Regions from separate parts of the Paenibacillus marchantiae genome, predicted to be linked through region 3. Evidence: riboswitches for the same ligand, from Rfam matches in the RefSeq annotation. Region 3 holds a riboswitch; each other region holds the start of a gene.
The links. A riboswitch is a leader RNA that binds a small molecule or an ion and turns the genes downstream of it on or off. The one in region 3 is predicted to bind cyclic di-AMP.

Region 1 (4,101 bases), 1.4 Mb from region 3:
AACGGATATTGCGGGTGGTTCACAATTCGGTTATACGTTATTGTCCGTTATTCTGATTTCGAACTTAATGGCAGTTGTGTTACAGTCTCTCGCTGGCAAGCTCGGGATTGTCACAGGACGGGATTTGGCGCAAGCCTGCCGCGAACGATTCAGCATGCCTGTTGTGATCGTATTATGGATTTTGTGTGAGCTTGCGATTGCAGCCACTGACCTTGCCGAGGTTATTGGTTCAGCCATCGCGCTCAAGCTGCTGTTCAACATCCCCATGTTATACGGCGTCATTATTACCGCTGTCGATGTACTGGTCATTCTTTTGCTGCAAAATAAAGGCTTTCGCGCATTGGAATCCCTCGTAATTGTACTAATGGCTACCATCGCCCTCTGCTTCGGGATTGACCTGTTTCTCGCTAAACCAGATATGGGTGGCGTCATGCATGGTTTCGTACCGAATGTCGAGATTTTGCAAAATCCGGCTATGCTCTACATCGCCATCGGGATTATCGGTGCAACCGTCATGCCCCATAATCTGTATCTGCATTCTTCCATTGTGCAGACCCGTCAGATTGAACAGACGCCAAAAGGAAAAAAAGAAGCGATTCTGTATTCCACCATGGATTCAACCATCGCTTTAACGCTAGCTCTGTTCATTAATGCAGCCATCCTGATTGTGTCTGCTGCCGTGTTTCATAGTGCGGGTATGACCCAGGTGGCGGAAATTACAGATGCTTACCATCTGTTGACACCTCTGCTGGGAACCACCATCGCTAGCATCCTGTTCGGTGTAGCCCTGCTGGCTTCAGGCCAAAACTCAACACTCACCGGCACGTTGTCCGGACAGATTGTAATGGAAGGCTTCCTGAACATTCGTATTCCAGCGTGGCTTCGTCGACTGGTTACACGTCTGATCGCTATCATCCCGGCCGTCATCGTAACAGCCATTGCTGGAGAGCACGGAACAGAAGAACTGTTGATTCTTAGCCAGGTTGTGCTGTCTCTGCAGCTACCCTTTGCCGTCATTCCGCTGGTAATGTTTACGAGTGACAAAAAAAGCATGGGGGCTTTTGCCAACAAGCTGTGGCTCAAAATCATCTCCTGGATCATTGCCGGAGTTATCGTTGTCCTGAATGTGTATCTGATTATCCAGACCATTCTGTTGTTCTAGGTTAAACGGAATTACGCCGTATTTTGTCTAACTCAAAAAGGCTGATCAACTCAAGTAACGTACCCCTTGAGACGATCAGCCTTTTATATGTTAGAGCAGCAGCCTAATTATACCGAATAGTTCATAAATACTGCTCTTATTTAGTTGTCTGAATTTTGAGTTACCATTAACAAAGGAAGAAGTTCCTCCAGTGATTCAATAGTCCAGTCTGGACGCTCTGCATCCGCAAGCTCCGGCTGGAATCTGCCATAACCCTGCAAAATCCGGATCGTGTGCATACCCAGCTTCTTAGCCGGAATAATATCATTATCAATCCTGTCGCCGATCATGACCGCTTCCTCAGGTTTGCATCCCGCCTGTTTCAACGCTACAGCATACAATTCAGGATCAGGCTTGGACACTCCTTCTTCAGCCGAACAGGCCAGCACATCCACATACTTGCGCAAGCCGTAGCTATCCAGCCGATTTTCCGTCCCCGGACTCTGATTGGCAATGATACCAATCTTATAGTTTTGCGACAACGTCTGGAGAACAGCGTCGGCTGACGCGAAGGGGCGCTCAAGCTCTTTGCGGAACTTCAGCTTCTCCTGTATCTGTTCCCGGTGCCCCTCGTCGCTGATAAGGGTACGAATAGCCAATTTCATCGGCCATTGCTCGTAATTTCGGTAGGAGGCGGCAAATATATCTCGCACCGTCTGCATCTCCACCTGATAACCAAGCGCACAAGCTTCACGAACGAACTGACCGATAATATCATCTACCGGCTCCCATTCGTCCACGAGCGTATCCCCCACATCAAAGAACAACCATTGTATTCCACGTACATCCGGCACGCCTATTCCTCCTCGTTAGCCACAGGAAATCCATATCCCTATTTCCCAAACCATAAAAAAGAAGACCCACCAACATGCATGAGTCTCCTCAAGTTTCCGTTTATTTATGATTTCAATTATAACAGGCAGCTGACACTGGATCAATCACAGGAATAGTACTAGCCACTAGCCATTCAGTAGAAACCCAACTTCCCCATTCAAGGAATATACAATACGGTCTGCTCCCATTCCCCGATAGATCCCTTTGGGGTGGCTTTGTTCCGTAATGACACACAGGGACTTGGATGTCCAGGAGCGGCAGATCTGTAAATATCGACAGGTCAGGTTTAGGCTATTTTCAAAAATAAAAACATTGCCGACACTACCTTGCGGCAAAAACCATTTCTGAGCAGCAGCTGTGTTCATGCGAATGACATGCTCCACACCGATTCTCCGGAGCCTGCGCTCTTCCCCTGCACTGTTGGTCAGAACGGCAAACGGCATTTTTTTGTACATCAGCAATTTGATAAATTTACGTCCTGCTTCATTTGGAGCAGTCACTAAGATCATCTCTTTATCCATCATTCGTTCCTCCCTTGGCGTGAAAAGACAACAAAAAAGAAGCGTGGGGGACCAAGGCCTCCCGGACGCTTCTTCAATAATCCATAGCAAAAAGACACTATGAACCAGCGTACGGCTTGTTGCCTCTCCCTTTAACGCTTACGAGGTTAGCTGACGGATTCGGGCGCGAGAGTCGCCCTATTTCCGGCTGTCACCGGAAAATTCACCCCATGGATGCCTACTGTCCTGGACAGTTCATCCTGTTGGTTCCCCCGTTTCCCACCCATGAATGAATGGAAACTCAGCGATTAAAACATCGTTCTTTTATAATCATTAATCAGAGCGATATTATCGTTTGTTTCGTTTTTCATGTAAAATTTAATTTAAATTGGAATTACGATATGAATCATACACCCGTGCCATATTGGTGTAAAGTCTGCGCAGATCACCGAATCGACGGATTTTTGCCATTTCACATCAATAATAGCGCTTACAACGTATCCATTCTCTACCCATCTCATCAAAGCTCTCTAATTCTCTCTTTAGCGAAATTCAGGTAGCAAATCAGTCACAGATCATACACGACAGCTTCAAATTGAGTTAAAAAAGCAATATTAATTTTGCATTATTTAATTGTAATCAATATAATAGAAGAAAGAAGAATATGAAATGGAGGCGATTTTCATGTCAGTCTACGACTACAAAGTAAACACCCTTCGCGGTCAGGAAGTTGAAATGTCCAACTATCGTGACAAAGTACTGCTTATCGTGAATACAGCAAGCCAATGCGGCCTCACACCTCAATTCAAAGGTCTGCAAGAGCTTCAGGATAAGTTTAAAGACTCCCCATTCGAAGTTCTTGGTTTTCCAAGCAACCAGTTTGCACAGGAAAAAGGCTCTTCTGATGATATTGCCGAGTTCTGCCAGATGAACTATGGTGTTAGCTTCCCGATGTTTGAGAAGATCGATGTGAATGGTTCAAGCGCTCACCCTCTTTTCCAGCACCTTACCAAAGAAGCGCCAGGCGTACTCGGCTCCAAAGCCATTAAATGGAACTTCACCAAATTCCTTGTGGATCAGAACGGACGTGTTCTGAAACGGTATGCTCCCAAAACAACACCTGATAAAATTGAAGCGGACATCAAAGAATTGCTTAAATAACAAGTAAAGGCCATCCGACCCAGCAGACAGAATGAGCATGCATTCAGGGGAAACGGGTGACCTTTTTTTTGTCTGGCCCATCTGTACTGTAAATAAAACAAAAAAAGAAGAAGCTTCCCATACGGGAAGCTTCTTCTTTATCGTTCTTATGATGCGGTCGAGAGGACTCGAACCTCCACGGGTATACACCCACTACCCCCTCAAGATAGCGTGTCTGCCATTCCACCACGACCGCATGTCGTAAATAATCGGCAACAAAATTGATTATACCCGGTTCATGTTTAAAAGTAAAGCATTTTTCTTAATATCATTTTAACTGCGCTTTTCCTTCCATAAATCGTATAATCTCGTCATTTTCTCCTACGAAGTGCATATGATTAAATTTGATCTCGTTTGTATACCCGA
Region 2 (4,101 bases), 2.9 Mb from region 3:
GTAGGTTACACCCTTTTACTGTCTGCACTCGGTGTAATATTCGGGGTAATTATCGGTTTGATCATCTGTCTGTTACGTCTGCATGACGTTTCAATTCTGCGTTGGATCGGAACAGCTTACGTTGAAGTTATTCGTGGTACACCAATGCTGGTTCAGTTGATGATTATCTATTACGGTCTTGCTCTAACGTTGGGGATTAATTTCACGCCGCTTCAGGCGGGGATTATCACACTATCCATTAATAGTGGTGCCTATCTTGCCGAGATTTTCCGCGCTGGTATACAGGGTGTGGATCGAGGCCAGTTGGAAGCAGCTCGTTCCCTGGGAATGGGTAGAGGTGCGGCAATGCGCTTCATTGTGCTTCCACAAGCGTTCAAAGCGGTGTTGCCGGCGATCGGTAATGAATTCGTGACCATTATCAAGGAATCCTCCATCATCTCGGTTATTGGTATGGTGGACATTATGTACCAGGCAAGTGTAGTCAAAAACATTACGTACCAAGGAATGAATCCATTCCTGATTGCAGCGGCCATTTACTTTGTGCTGACGTTCATTTTGTCCAAGCTGCTGGGTCGACTGGAAAGGAAGTTGAGTGCAAGTGATAGACGTTAGACAATTACACAAATCATATGGAAATAACGATGTGCTCAAGGGCATTAACGTAACAATTGGCAAAGGCGAGGTTGTCGTGGTCATCGGTCCGTCCGGATCGGGAAAAAGTACCTTTTTGCGCTGCCTAAACCTGCTGGAGCAGCCAACTTCCGGCGAAATTAATTTTGAAGGAGTTTCGATCACTGACCCTAAACACAACATTAATGCAACTCGTGAAAAAATGGGGATGGTATTCCAGCATTTCAATCTGTTCCCGCACAAAACGGTGCAGCAGAACATTACGATTGCTCCCATTAAAGTGAAAAAACAATCTGCACAGGAAGCGGAACAAATCTGCGCAGATTTGCTGAAGACGGTTGGCCTGTCTGACAAAAAAGACACTTATCCTAATCAGCTGTCCGGAGGACAGAAACAACGGATAGCTATTGCAAGAGCGCTTGCGATGCAGCCGCATGTCATGCTGTTTGACGAGCCTACTTCAGCACTGGACCCTGAAATGGTCGGTGAAGTACTGGATGTCATGAAGCGGCTTGCAGAGGGCGGCATGACCATGGTTATTGTAACGCATGAGATGGGCTTCGCACGCGAAGTAGGGGACCGCATCCTGTTCATGGATGGTGGGGTTATTGTAGAAGAAGGAACACCTGCTGAAGTGTTTGGTGAGCCTAAGCATGCACGTACACGTGACTTCCTTGCTAAAGTGCTCTAATACATCCAAGTCATCATTAGGATGAATTGGATGAAAATGCAAAATATATACTGTGGATGAGAATTCTTATTCCCTCATAGATCCCTGTCGGCGACCTGTCGGCAGGGATTGTTTTGTTGCGTGTGAATACGCACGGATTTACATAAAAAGTAACGTTTCTGTCATCAACGATATAAGCTCAAATAGACATTTTTTTGAAAAAGTCGCTTGAATTCAGCAAAAATATTGAAGTGAATTAGCCAGATGGTAACATTTACTACGACTCTTGGTTACAAAGTTGTGATATATTTGTTCCTGCCGAAACTTCCGGAGTTGGGAGTGTGGGGGATGTAACGATGCAGAGTGTGCTTGGGGAAGAATCATTTGCACACGGCTTGGGGTGAATTAGGGCTACATAAATTATTAATGTAATTGAACCTATAGGGTGGTTTCCTCCATCCGAATCCGACAACTAACTTCGCAGGCATAATGAGGGAGGAAGACCATGATTAACAAGAAACGTATAGCCAAAACAGCAACAGCTTTGCTGACAGCAGCAATGCTCATTCAGGCCGTTCCGGCTCATGCTGATTCAGTTCATGTGGCCAAAGAGGGGGATACCTTCTACACCTTATCCAAACAATATGGAGTTGGACTTAACGCTCTTATTAAAGCTAACAATGACATTTCAGCTTACAACATTTATGGTGGTTTGAAAATTACGATCCCTGGTAAAACAACGAACACAGCTTCTGCTGCAGCAGCTAAAACGGAGGCCAAAACGGTAACTGCCGCAAGCCTTGACGTTAATGCAGATAGTAAAGTTGTACAAGCCTGGGGTAAAACGTTTGATTACAGCAAAGCTGTCGACGTCAAAGCAACAGCATACTCCGCAGACGCTTCCGAAAATGGAGGATGGGGTGCCGTGGATTACTTCGGTAATCCGCTTGAATTGGGTACCATTGCAGTAGACCCAAGTATCATTCCATTGGGTACAAAGGTACTGGTGACAGGTCATACACATCCCGGACTGCCAAAACAGGCATTTGTCGCAACGGCTCGTGATGTGGGTAGTGCCATTAAAGGTCACAAGATCGATATCTTTATTCCTGGCAGCAAGCAATCCGTGAGCACATTTGGTATTCAGGATGTTGAACTTTACATTTTGAAATAAAATCAAAGCGTAGCTGCACATCATCATATGTGACTCCAACTAAATCTAAATTAAACAATAAAGGGTGTTCTCCAATCACAATAATGTGATGGAAGAACACCCTTTTGAATATCCAACTTCAGGGATCTTGACCTATTTACCCTTTGGCAGTTCCAGCATTTCGTCCAAAGTCACCAGCTCGTACCCGCGGTTTCGCAATTCCTCGATAACTTCAGGCAACGCCTCGATGGTACCACTCAGCTTCGATCCGACACCGCCTCCTGCATGTTGCAGAACAATGGAACCTGGTTTAACGGCCGACAGGATGTTTTGTTTGACTTCCTCTTTGGAGAGGCCCTTCCAGTCCAGGGAATCGACGTTCCAATTCACAATGCTGTAATGTTGTTTGGCCGCCCATTGCAGCTGTTGCTCATTAATGTCGCCATAAGGTGGACGAATCATTTTGGGCGTGTACCCCGCCAGATTCCGAATAATATCCCCGGTATGTAAGATTTGTTTGCGAAATGCATTCATGGACAGCTTACTGAACTCCGGGTGATTGTAGCTGTGATTGCCAACAATATGCCCTTCCTTTACCATGCGTTTCACTAAATCCGGATGTTTCTCAGCGCGATGTCCCACAATGAAAAACGTAGCCCGCACCTTGTATTTTTTTAGAATATCCAACACCTGCGGGGTGAACCGTGGATCAGGTACGTCATCAAAAGTCAGTGCGACCTTTTTTGTCGAGGGGCCATTTGTTTTGAATGTATCCGCATATTTCTGTCTGAGCTGTCCCAGAGTCAACTGTTCTTCTTCAGAAGAATCAGACTTCGAAGCAGGTTCGGTTTGCGGGCTTGAAGAAGCCCATAACTGAGCAGGAGCGTAACTTCCTCCCAGAAGAATGACCATGATGGATAACATTATGAGGCGTATACGCATGTTAGTGCCTCCTTTTCCCAAATTGCGTTCTCTTTGGTATGCCCGGGGCCATCCGTATTTATGCATAATGTGAGATGTTTCATTGCTGATTTATCAAATCGGAGCCATAATTCCACCATATATATATAGAAAAGGACAGGTGGATCAGGATGAGTACATACGACTTAAATTCCGTTCGTTTACAGGTGATTGAGGCAGGGGAAGACAAGGTGTTTATGGTAACTGGAGGCAGATCACATATTGGAGCAGTAGCGACATTTTATCCGGACCGTGAGCGGGTAAGCGGGGCTACGATGCATATTCCGGGGCATAAAGAGCAAGAGCTGTGTGAAAGGCTCGCACGTAAGGCTGCCCTACATTTAAAAGTAACCGTGACCGTGATTATGGGGATTCACTTTGATGCAATTACGCGCATGCAGATTGATGAGATTGTGCAGACTGCAGAGAAGCTGCTTGATGAAGAGCTGTGCCAAACTAGTCAACTGATTCAATAGTTCGATGGACGCTAAGTAGGCTAAAATCGTTTTTTATGATTTTTTTTGTTAAAATTGAAACGAGTAGAACATTGCCACGTATGTATGTTTATATACAAGGATGAACTATCGACTAGGAGGAATACCATAATGTCCATTTTCAAACGATTGCGCGATTTAACGATGTCTAACATTAACTCTATTATTGACAAGGCAGAAGATCCGATCAAGAT
Region 3 (4,101 bases):
GAACGCACGGTTGTGCACGAGATTGGGCATCAGTATTTTTACGGCATGGTCGCGAGTAATGAATTTGAAGAGGCTTGGCTGGACGAAGGATTCACCTCCTATGCAGAAGACAAAGTAATGGAACAGGAATACGGACTTATCCCGAATCTGCCCGTACAAGCTGGTCTCATTACTTCTCCAGCTTCACTGACACAGGACTCCTGGAAGTTTGATTCCCAGAATCAATATGCAGCAAACGTATACACACGAGGCAAGCTTGTATTACTTGGAATAGAACAACAGGTTGGTGCTAAAACGATGGAGCGTATTCTCTCGACCTATGTGAATAAATACCGCTTCAAACACCCTACTTCGTCTGATTTTCAAAAGGTCGTGGAACAAGTGACGCGTACATCCTGGACCGATTATTTTAATCAGTATGTATACGGCGATGGCATGGCTGACTTTGCAGTGGAAAAGATCGCAATCAATCCTATCCTGAAAGACGGCCAAACGTTGTACGAGTCATCGGTTACATTGCAGAAAAAAGGGAGTGAATATAAGAAGGTTCCTGTTCGAATTATGTTCGAAGATGGGAAAACCATGACGAAAGAATGGGATGGTAGCGAGGAGCGCATTACCTACAAACTGACCTATACTTCCCCTGTTTCCTGGGCTATGACTGATCCGCTATACACGATTGTGCTGGAGAACCATCATATGAACAATTTTCTGAAAGCCGGACTGGATGAGCCAACTAAATCCCGCTGGAGCATGAGCGCAACCAAAATTATAGAAGCCATATTCGGAAGTCTGTCATGGTGAGGTGGATACAGTGAAAGCGAAAATACGTGAAGGCTGGTTTCTCGTCCGTCAGCATATGTTCATTGCGGCACTCTTATTTCTCTATCAATTAGTATGGGGATACTTTCTTTATCGGATGGTGCAGTCAGCTGTGGTTCCGCTGCTCCTGCGTTATCCTGACCCTGATACAGGGGAACTCAGTACGATTTTATTTAAAATGGAGAGCCAACTCGGTCTGACAACGAATCCGGAGGTTCACCGCTATTTATGGATTTTAGGGGCTATGCTGCTGATACGGATTCTGATTAGCCCACTCATTCAGGCAGGGCTGCTCTACTCGCTCCAGCATTATAACCATTCGGAAGAGCGCATTCCATTCATTCGCGGTATCAAAAATTTATGGAAACCGATGCTGTTGCTCCACACCATTCGGACTATATTACTGCTGCTACCCGCTTATTGGCTCGCGCCAAAGCTCTATTCCATCTTTATGGAAGGTTTTCATTCCCTCCATCTGCTCTTGCCTGGTATTCCCTATGTTGCTGGTTGGATTGTATACGGGTGGGTTATCCATCATGTCCTACTGTACATGCAGTTTGGTATCTCAGCTCCCGATGGGGAAGGCGGAGCACGTGGTACGTTTCAAGCTATATGGATTGCACTACGCCAAGTCATCACTCTAATCGGCATTGCTGTCCTGCTGGGCGGCCTTCATCTGCTGGTCTTTGGCGCCTTTACTTCAGCTTCATGGTTACTAACCGGCTTAACTGGCCTTATCCTACAACAAACGTATCCACTTGCCCGGTGCTTGCTGAGCCTGTGGAAAATATGTGCCCATTTCCGCCTATGGCAGTCCAACTCGGTCAAGGATTAAATCGAACGGTTAAAAACGGTTACCATCTCTATGTAAAGTTGTATTCTTCAAATGCCGTTAAACAAGCAAACCTCGACCTTTCCCCGTCAAAGGTCGAGGTTTTTTTGTTAATTTTGTTGTTAAACGTTGCCAAAGTGATATACCTCTGTTACAATAATCGCAGTGAGTTTTTAGTAACAACTTTGTAATCTTTACCTTCATATTTGTAACTACTTAAAATTTAATCGTCATTTCTTGATTTCGCAGGTGCATAACTAGCATAGCCAAATTCCTAGCACCTGGGAAGCGGGGGAACCAGTTATGGGTGAATTGATCTTGCAACAGAGGGATCATAGGGGACCTTCAACCGAATCCTTAAGCTAACCTCGCAGGCATTGGAAGGGGTATATCTCTTGTTTAAGAAGAAATTAACCGCAGCTGTACTCAGCCTCACATTCGCATTATCGCTTGGAGCAGGCAGCGCATTCGCAGATTCGAAAATGGACCAAGTTATTGATTCAGCAATGGGGACTACATACAAAAGCGGAGGAACAACGCTTAACGGCTTTGACTGCTCTGGATTCACAAGTTATGTATTCGACAAGCTGGGCATTGATCTGGCTCGCCAATCGAGTTCACAATTCGACATGGGTGATTCGGTATCCCGGATGGAAATGAGACCAGGTGATCTGGTATTCTTCAATACAACGGGCAAAGGGGTCTCGCACGTAGGGATCTTTGTAGGGAATGGGAAGTTTGCACACTCCTCTTCTTCCAAAGGAGTTACAATTAGCGAATTAAGCGAAAGCTATTGGGCCAACCGCTATGTTGGCGCTAAACGTATTATGAGCACGGACGCATATGAGACATTGGCCATTGAATAGGGACAAGCCGAGCAACGTCATGCTGTAACAATAACTTTACTGTAACGAAGCATAATAGAACCGTCTGGTACATTCTCCGCAGGAATGTTATCCGGCGGTTTTTTTGTGCTTCGTTTCCTTAACATATTCGGGATAGCTATCAAACCTAATTTTAACTTTTTTTAAAGCTATTTTTCATTGCTTTGCCCGTGCTCTTATAATGTTTTTACCCATCCCACTATAATATAAACGAAATTACCGGAACTTTTGTTTCACTTTTTTTCAAAAACGAGGACTTGCCAAATGAACGCCTCTTTTGTAGAGTGAAAACAAGTTTAGATATGGAATGACATATGTATATGTATATGGACAAATCAAAATCATTATAGCTTGTTCACAATGAGAGGAGCGTGCAGTTGTATGGATGAAGCCCCTGTGACGTTTCACGTTGTGCCCATGCAAGAAGAACACGCGGAACTAATCTGCGATTGGCAGTATGACCCGCCTTATAATATTTATAGCTGGCTGCCCTGGGAGCAGATGAAAGCACTTGAAGTGGAATTCGGCGATCCCAAGCTACGGAAAGAACAATATGCGGTGGTGCTGGGAGAGGATCAGCAGATTTGCGGTTTTGCTCAGTACTTCCCTCTTGAAGGTGTAACCCGCATCGGACTTGGCATGCACCCCGATCGATGTGGTCATGGTCAAGGAACGGCTTTTGTCTCGGCCATTGTGCAGGAAGCCATTCGCCGGAACCCTGCAAACGAAATTGATCTGGAAGTTCTGACCTGGAATGACCGGGCTATTCGTGTCTATCTCAAAGCCGGATTTGTTACGCAGGATACATACGAACGACAGACACCGGGTGGTTTGAAACCTTTTTACTGTATGGTCTATGAAGGTCCACGCGAATAACTAGGGCTTGAAATCACCCCAAAAAGTCCCCGGTTATGTGATTAGTTCAAAAAATTACCACAAAATGCTATGATGTCACTACAGGTTCCGTTATAATGATATGGATAGTTTCAAGTTAGATGATCTTTCATTCTGGAGGGGACATAAGGGATGCACAAATGGATCATGAGCGGGGTATTTTTTGCAGCGTGCGCTTTAGCTATTGTACTAATGTTTACGCTTCCAGGGAAAGAGGAAGTTGCAGAAGAAGCGAAACCGACGATGCCGCAAGTTACAATGGATGCAGGACAGGCTGAGGCACTGGTCAAAGCAAACTGTATTACCTGCCACGGTGATCAGCTTCAAGGGGGCATGGGCCCTAGTCTGCAGAAGATTGGCAGCCAGGACGATGTGGAGAAGATTTATACGACCATCGTCAAAGGTAAAAGCGGCGGTATGCCTTCGTTCAAAGACAAGCTGAAGGATGAAGAAATCGCGAATATTGCGATGTGGCTGGCGGAGAAGAAGTAATCCAAGATGTTCAAGGCGATCAGTTTGTGGCAGGGGGCATGTATAGAGAGTGTGATGGCTTCAATCATCCTCTGCTCTTTACTCATGCTCTAAACCACGCTGGCGCTAGACGCGCAACGTAGTCAACCCTTATTGGTAATACAGGGTTACTCGTTTTATCAATGGTCATACAGACAA
Region 4 (4,101 bases), 2.1 Mb from region 3:
TTTGCATGACCGCTGATTTCATTTATAATGGGGTTATGTTAGGGAGAGGAGGCAACACCATGGGTAACCAACCGGCAACAGAACAATTTTTTATTGATAAGCTGGCGGAATCGAAAGTACATTTTGAGCGTGCCCTGGATTGTAAACATACGGAATTCGATGACCTTTATCCCTATATGATTGAACATCCTCAATTTTTCTGGTACAAACGCTACGTTGCCTGGTCAGAATTGCTGACGATTGTAGGCTTGTGCGAAGAGTTGTCCTTCTCTTGGAAAGAACAATTTACACCGCATCAAGTGGAGTACCTTGAAGAACGTGTGATGTCCGCCAAAGTGCTTGATTTTTGGTTTGAGAAGAACGACAGCAAAGAGCACGCGCAGCGGTAACTTTCAGTCGGGACATACTTTCGAATGACATGACAGTCCAATACAGTCACGTGAGACCTAAATGACTTTTCATTTAGGTCTCTTTTTGTAAATAATTTTTTTGGGAAAGTAGGCGCCATAAATATGATCAGTGATGCACAATTGGATGCACTGCGTTTATCGGGTGAAAAAGTAAGGGTAGTACGGGACGAGATTCAGTCCAATGATGTGACAGGTATTGTAGTGGCTTGGGACGGGGAGCAGGTACTCATTCGCCGTCAGAATCGTCGTGTGGTCAAGCTTGATCGGAATTACCGATATCAATTGTTCAGCGAACCACGCGAGAGCCTGCTCGAAGAATAGGACATGCCTATTTAGGTTCATTTACCATGGATGTTTTGGCATAATTACACCTCTCGGGAGAGAAGATAGGTACAGTGAGAGCTTGTAACATATCAGCCGAGAGGATGTGCGGTAACCATGACACTGATGAATGATAAGGTTCATGCCTATAAAGATCAGATTGGTGAATTAAGCGATGTGCTACCAGCAGTGGTGAAGTCTTATCATGAGTTCACTGGAGAATGCTTTCAGGCAGGGGCGATTGATGCCAAGACCAAACAGCTGATTGCGCTGGGTATTGGACTGTTTGCGAACAATGAGGTATGTACGTTTTACCATGTGGAAGAGGCACGTGCCAAAGGAGCGACCGATCAGGAGATTATGGAGACGGTTGCTGTGGCTGGAGCGGTAGGCGGAGGCCATGCGCTGTCTCAGGGTGCAATGAGAGTACAGAAGGCTTTACATTAAGTATAGAAGTCTACAGCACACCGGATTTGTAAACAAAAGCCCCAAACAAAGAGGAGGTCCCGGATTCACCCGGAGCCTCCTCTTTGCACTATATCAAATCAAACTTATATTTTGCCCAGCATTTTGTTATACATAAATTGTCCTGTTACCCGGCGTGCTGTTACGTAACGATCGTTGAAGTAAGGATTGGATAATTGTGTGATGCTGACACCCTTGCTGCTTGAAGCATGAGCGAACTGTCCGCCCCCAATATATACACCTGTATGTGAAATGCCATTGCCCATCGTATTAAAGAATACCATGTCACCAGTACGCAGATTAGCTTTGGATACCGGAGTTCCGGCCTTAGCTTGTTGCTGGGAAGTGCGTGGTAATTCAATGCTATATTTGTTGAAAATATATCTCATAAATCCAGAGCAATCAAATCCGGCCATTGTTGTGCCACCCCATTTGTAAGGTATGCCTGTCATGTTGTTAACGACGGTGTTGATACTGCTTGCCTCTGTGCTTGCTGCACCGGATGTAAATAGAACTGCTGCTCCAAAAATGGAGATGATAAGCTTTTTCAAAATTTTTGTTCTCCCTTCGATGCCTACGGAGTTAGCTAAGGGTTCGGTAGAAGGTTCCCTATATTTCCTATGTATAAGAATAATTCACCCAAAATGGTTCCCCCGTTTTCAAACATGAAACTCGGCAAATGAATAATTAAGTTTTTGTAACCTTTTGAAACTATATTGCATAAATGCGAAAATGTCAAACCGATTTTGAACACTTCTTATCATCTCAATGTTAACGGAATTATCGCTATTTATGTAGAAATAACTCGAATATTGGGTTTTAATAGATGACAAAAAAGTAACTACTGTTTCAAATGGAGAAAAATTGGATAATTTATTGGCTTTCTCACATTTCGATTAGACGATACCTATAGGTTAAGACAAAGAATTTGTTACATATTGTTGCAATTATTGACAAAATTCATTGTTTTGCATAGAATTCTTTTTGTATAATCCACTTATTGGATGAAAAGAAATAATTTGGGTTTAAAACAAATATAAGGAGGGTAGACGCTCAAGGAAAACAGTTTGCAGAAAATGAATTGGGGAGTGTTCTAAACGATGTTGAAGGCACAAGCAAGGTTTGCATCTTTGGTAATGGCATGTACAATGATTTTCTCTGTTGTCGGAATGGTATTTCAGCCTGCTGCTAAGGTATCTGCTGCAGACGCATCTGGAACGACAGCAAGTATCTCAGATATTTTGAAGAATCAACGTCCTGACGGGGGATGGAAGAAGGATTACAAAGAAACAAGTGGTGAGTGGGCCAAATCTACGATTGATAATAAAGCTACATACTCAGAAATTAGAAGATTAGCCAAGGAATTTAAAAAGACAAATGATCCGCGATATTCGGCTGCTGCCATCAAAGGAATCAACTTTTTGTTAAATATGCAGTACTCCAATGGAGGATGGCCACAAGTATACCAGAGCTCAGGCTATCACAAACACATTACCTTCAACGACGATGCCATGATTAATGTCATGTACATGCTGGATGAAGTAGGTGCACGTAAAGGTGATTTCTCATTCATCGACAGCTCTCTTGCGGATCGCAGTAAAAAATCAGTTGCCAAAGGTGTAGATGCTATTCTCAATACACAGGTTGTAGCAAATGGTAAACTGACTGCATGGGGACAGCAGCATGATTCCAGCTCCCTAAAACCTGCAGGAGCAAGGATATATGAAGTGCCTTCTCTAAGTGCTGGAGAGAGCAGTACGATTGTAAAGTTTTTGAAAACAAGACCGTCGAACTCGAAAATTAAGGTTTCCATTCAAGCGGCAGAAGCCTGGTTCAACAACGTGAAAATTACAGGATACAAGTATGTCAGAGAAAACGGAGATAGCAAACTCGTAGCTGATTCAGGTGCATCGCCAATTTGGGCACGTTTTTACGAAATTGGAACGGATAAACCGATCTTCGTAGGACGTGATGGGGTTGTGAAATACAAACTCAGCGATATCGATAAGGAAAGAAGAGGCGGGTATGCCTGGTATGGCAACTGGCCTTCAAAGATATAATTTATAAAAAGCTTTATCATTGAAGGCGAAATTATATTTTTTTTGTTGACACTAATTACCTGCACATGTTATATTATCTCTTGTCGCCGCGATATAATTTCTCGGAGATAAGACATACGCGGTCGTGGCGGAATTGGCAGACGCGCACGGTTCAGGTCCGTGTGGGCTAACCCCCGTGGAGGTTCGAGTCCTCTCGACCGCATCATATGTAACACGAAAAAGGTTCCTAGAATGGCATTGCTGCCACTCTAGGAACCTTTTTTATTTGTTTACAGATTTTGATCTTTGCTTTTCCTGATTCTTTTCAACCCATTCCCTCGGCTTGAGCAAAAATGAAGTTTCCATTTGTTTATTTATCCATTAATGGAAATATGTTTGTTCTGCGACGGTTTGCCCCTATATTTCAGGTTAATTGTACGTAAAATACCGAATTGTACCTATCTTGGGAATGCCTCATCCACTATTCTCTTCTCGTGTGGAAGCGCTATCAACAGGAATTTGAATGACCAAATTCAGAGGGGGTAGGGATAATTTGAAACGAATCGGAAAAAGGATGGCAATGTGTTTCATGGTATTTATGATTGCGGCGGTGCAGTTCGGGATTATGGGAACGACAGGTAATGTGGCACAAGCAGCAGATAAGAGTCTGGCCCAAAAGCCGTATATGGGTTGGAGCAGTTACAGCATGCAGGTATATGACGGGCCGGGTAACTGGACATCGGCCGAGAGTATAAAGAAGCAATCGGACGCCATGCGTGAGAAGCTTCAAGCCCATGGATATGAATACATTAATATTGATGCTGGCTGGAACGGTGACGAAGATGAATACGGCCGTCCTATTCCGA

Region 1: linked by a shared signal. The riboswitch ahead of PTQ21_RS12100 (HAD family hydrolase) and the one ahead of PTQ21_RS05705 (C40 family peptidase) in region 3 are both predicted to bind cyclic di-AMP.
Region 2: linked by a shared signal. The riboswitch ahead of PTQ21_RS24035 (3D domain-containing protein) and the one ahead of PTQ21_RS05705 (C40 family peptidase) in region 3 are both predicted to bind cyclic di-AMP.
Region 4: linked by a shared signal. The riboswitch ahead of PTQ21_RS15620 (C40 family peptidase) and the one ahead of PTQ21_RS05705 (C40 family peptidase) in region 3 are both predicted to bind cyclic di-AMP.

Annotation. Positions count from the first base shown of each region.
Region 1 covers NZ_CP118270.1:2,676,758-2,680,858, reverse strand. Annotated here, with positions in the region: gene PTQ21_RS12110 (Nramp family divalent metal transporter) at 1-1,162, shown strand, start outside; gene PTQ21_RS12105 (HAD family hydrolase) at 1,303-1,995, opposite strand; gene PTQ21_RS12100 (HAD family hydrolase) at 2,161-2,559, opposite strand; cyclic di-AMP (ydaO/yuaA leader) riboswitch at 2,677-2,852, opposite strand; partial or broken gene PTQ21_RS31490 (glutathione peroxidase) at 3,205-3,483, shown strand; gene PTQ21_RS31485 (hypothetical protein) at 3,612-3,710, opposite strand; tRNA gene PTQ21_RS12090 (tRNA-Leu) at 3,849-3,931, opposite strand.
Region 2 covers NZ_CP118270.1:5,359,283-5,363,383, reverse strand. Annotated here, with positions in the region: gene PTQ21_RS24045 (ABC transporter substrate-binding protein/permease) at 1-612, shown strand, start outside; gene PTQ21_RS24040 (amino acid ABC transporter ATP-binding protein) at 599-1,321, shown strand; cyclic di-AMP (ydaO/yuaA leader) riboswitch at 1,607-1,803, shown strand; gene PTQ21_RS24035 (3D domain-containing protein) at 1,806-2,474, shown strand; gene PTQ21_RS24030 (polysaccharide deacetylase family protein) at 2,607-3,395, opposite strand; gene lpdD (prenylated flavin chaperone LpdD) at 3,545-3,889, shown strand; gene PTQ21_RS24020 (PspA/IM30 family protein) at 4,019-4,101, shown strand, end outside.
Region 3 covers NZ_CP118270.1:1,252,794-1,256,894, reverse strand. Annotated here, with positions in the region: gene PTQ21_RS05715 (M1 family metallopeptidase) at 1-804, shown strand, start outside; gene PTQ21_RS05710 (hypothetical protein) at 815-1,657, shown strand; cyclic di-AMP (ydaO/yuaA leader) riboswitch at 1,909-2,046, shown strand; gene PTQ21_RS05705 (C40 family peptidase) at 2,050-2,520, shown strand; gene PTQ21_RS05700 (GNAT family N-acetyltransferase) at 2,920-3,414, shown strand; gene PTQ21_RS05695 (c-type cytochrome) at 3,565-3,924, shown strand.
Region 4 covers NZ_CP118270.1:3,379,941-3,384,041, forward strand. Annotated here, with positions in the region: gene PTQ21_RS15605 (hypothetical protein) at 60-389, shown strand; gene PTQ21_RS15610 (hypothetical protein) at 513-731, shown strand; gene PTQ21_RS15615 (carboxymuconolactone decarboxylase family protein) at 849-1,178, shown strand; gene PTQ21_RS15620 (C40 family peptidase) at 1,283-1,747, opposite strand; cyclic di-AMP (ydaO/yuaA leader) riboswitch at 1,753-1,884, opposite strand; gene pelA (pectate lyase) at 2,297-3,256, shown strand; tRNA gene PTQ21_RS15630 (tRNA-Leu) at 3,375-3,458, shown strand; gene PTQ21_RS15635 (X2-like carbohydrate binding domain-containing protein) at 3,810-4,101, shown strand, end outside.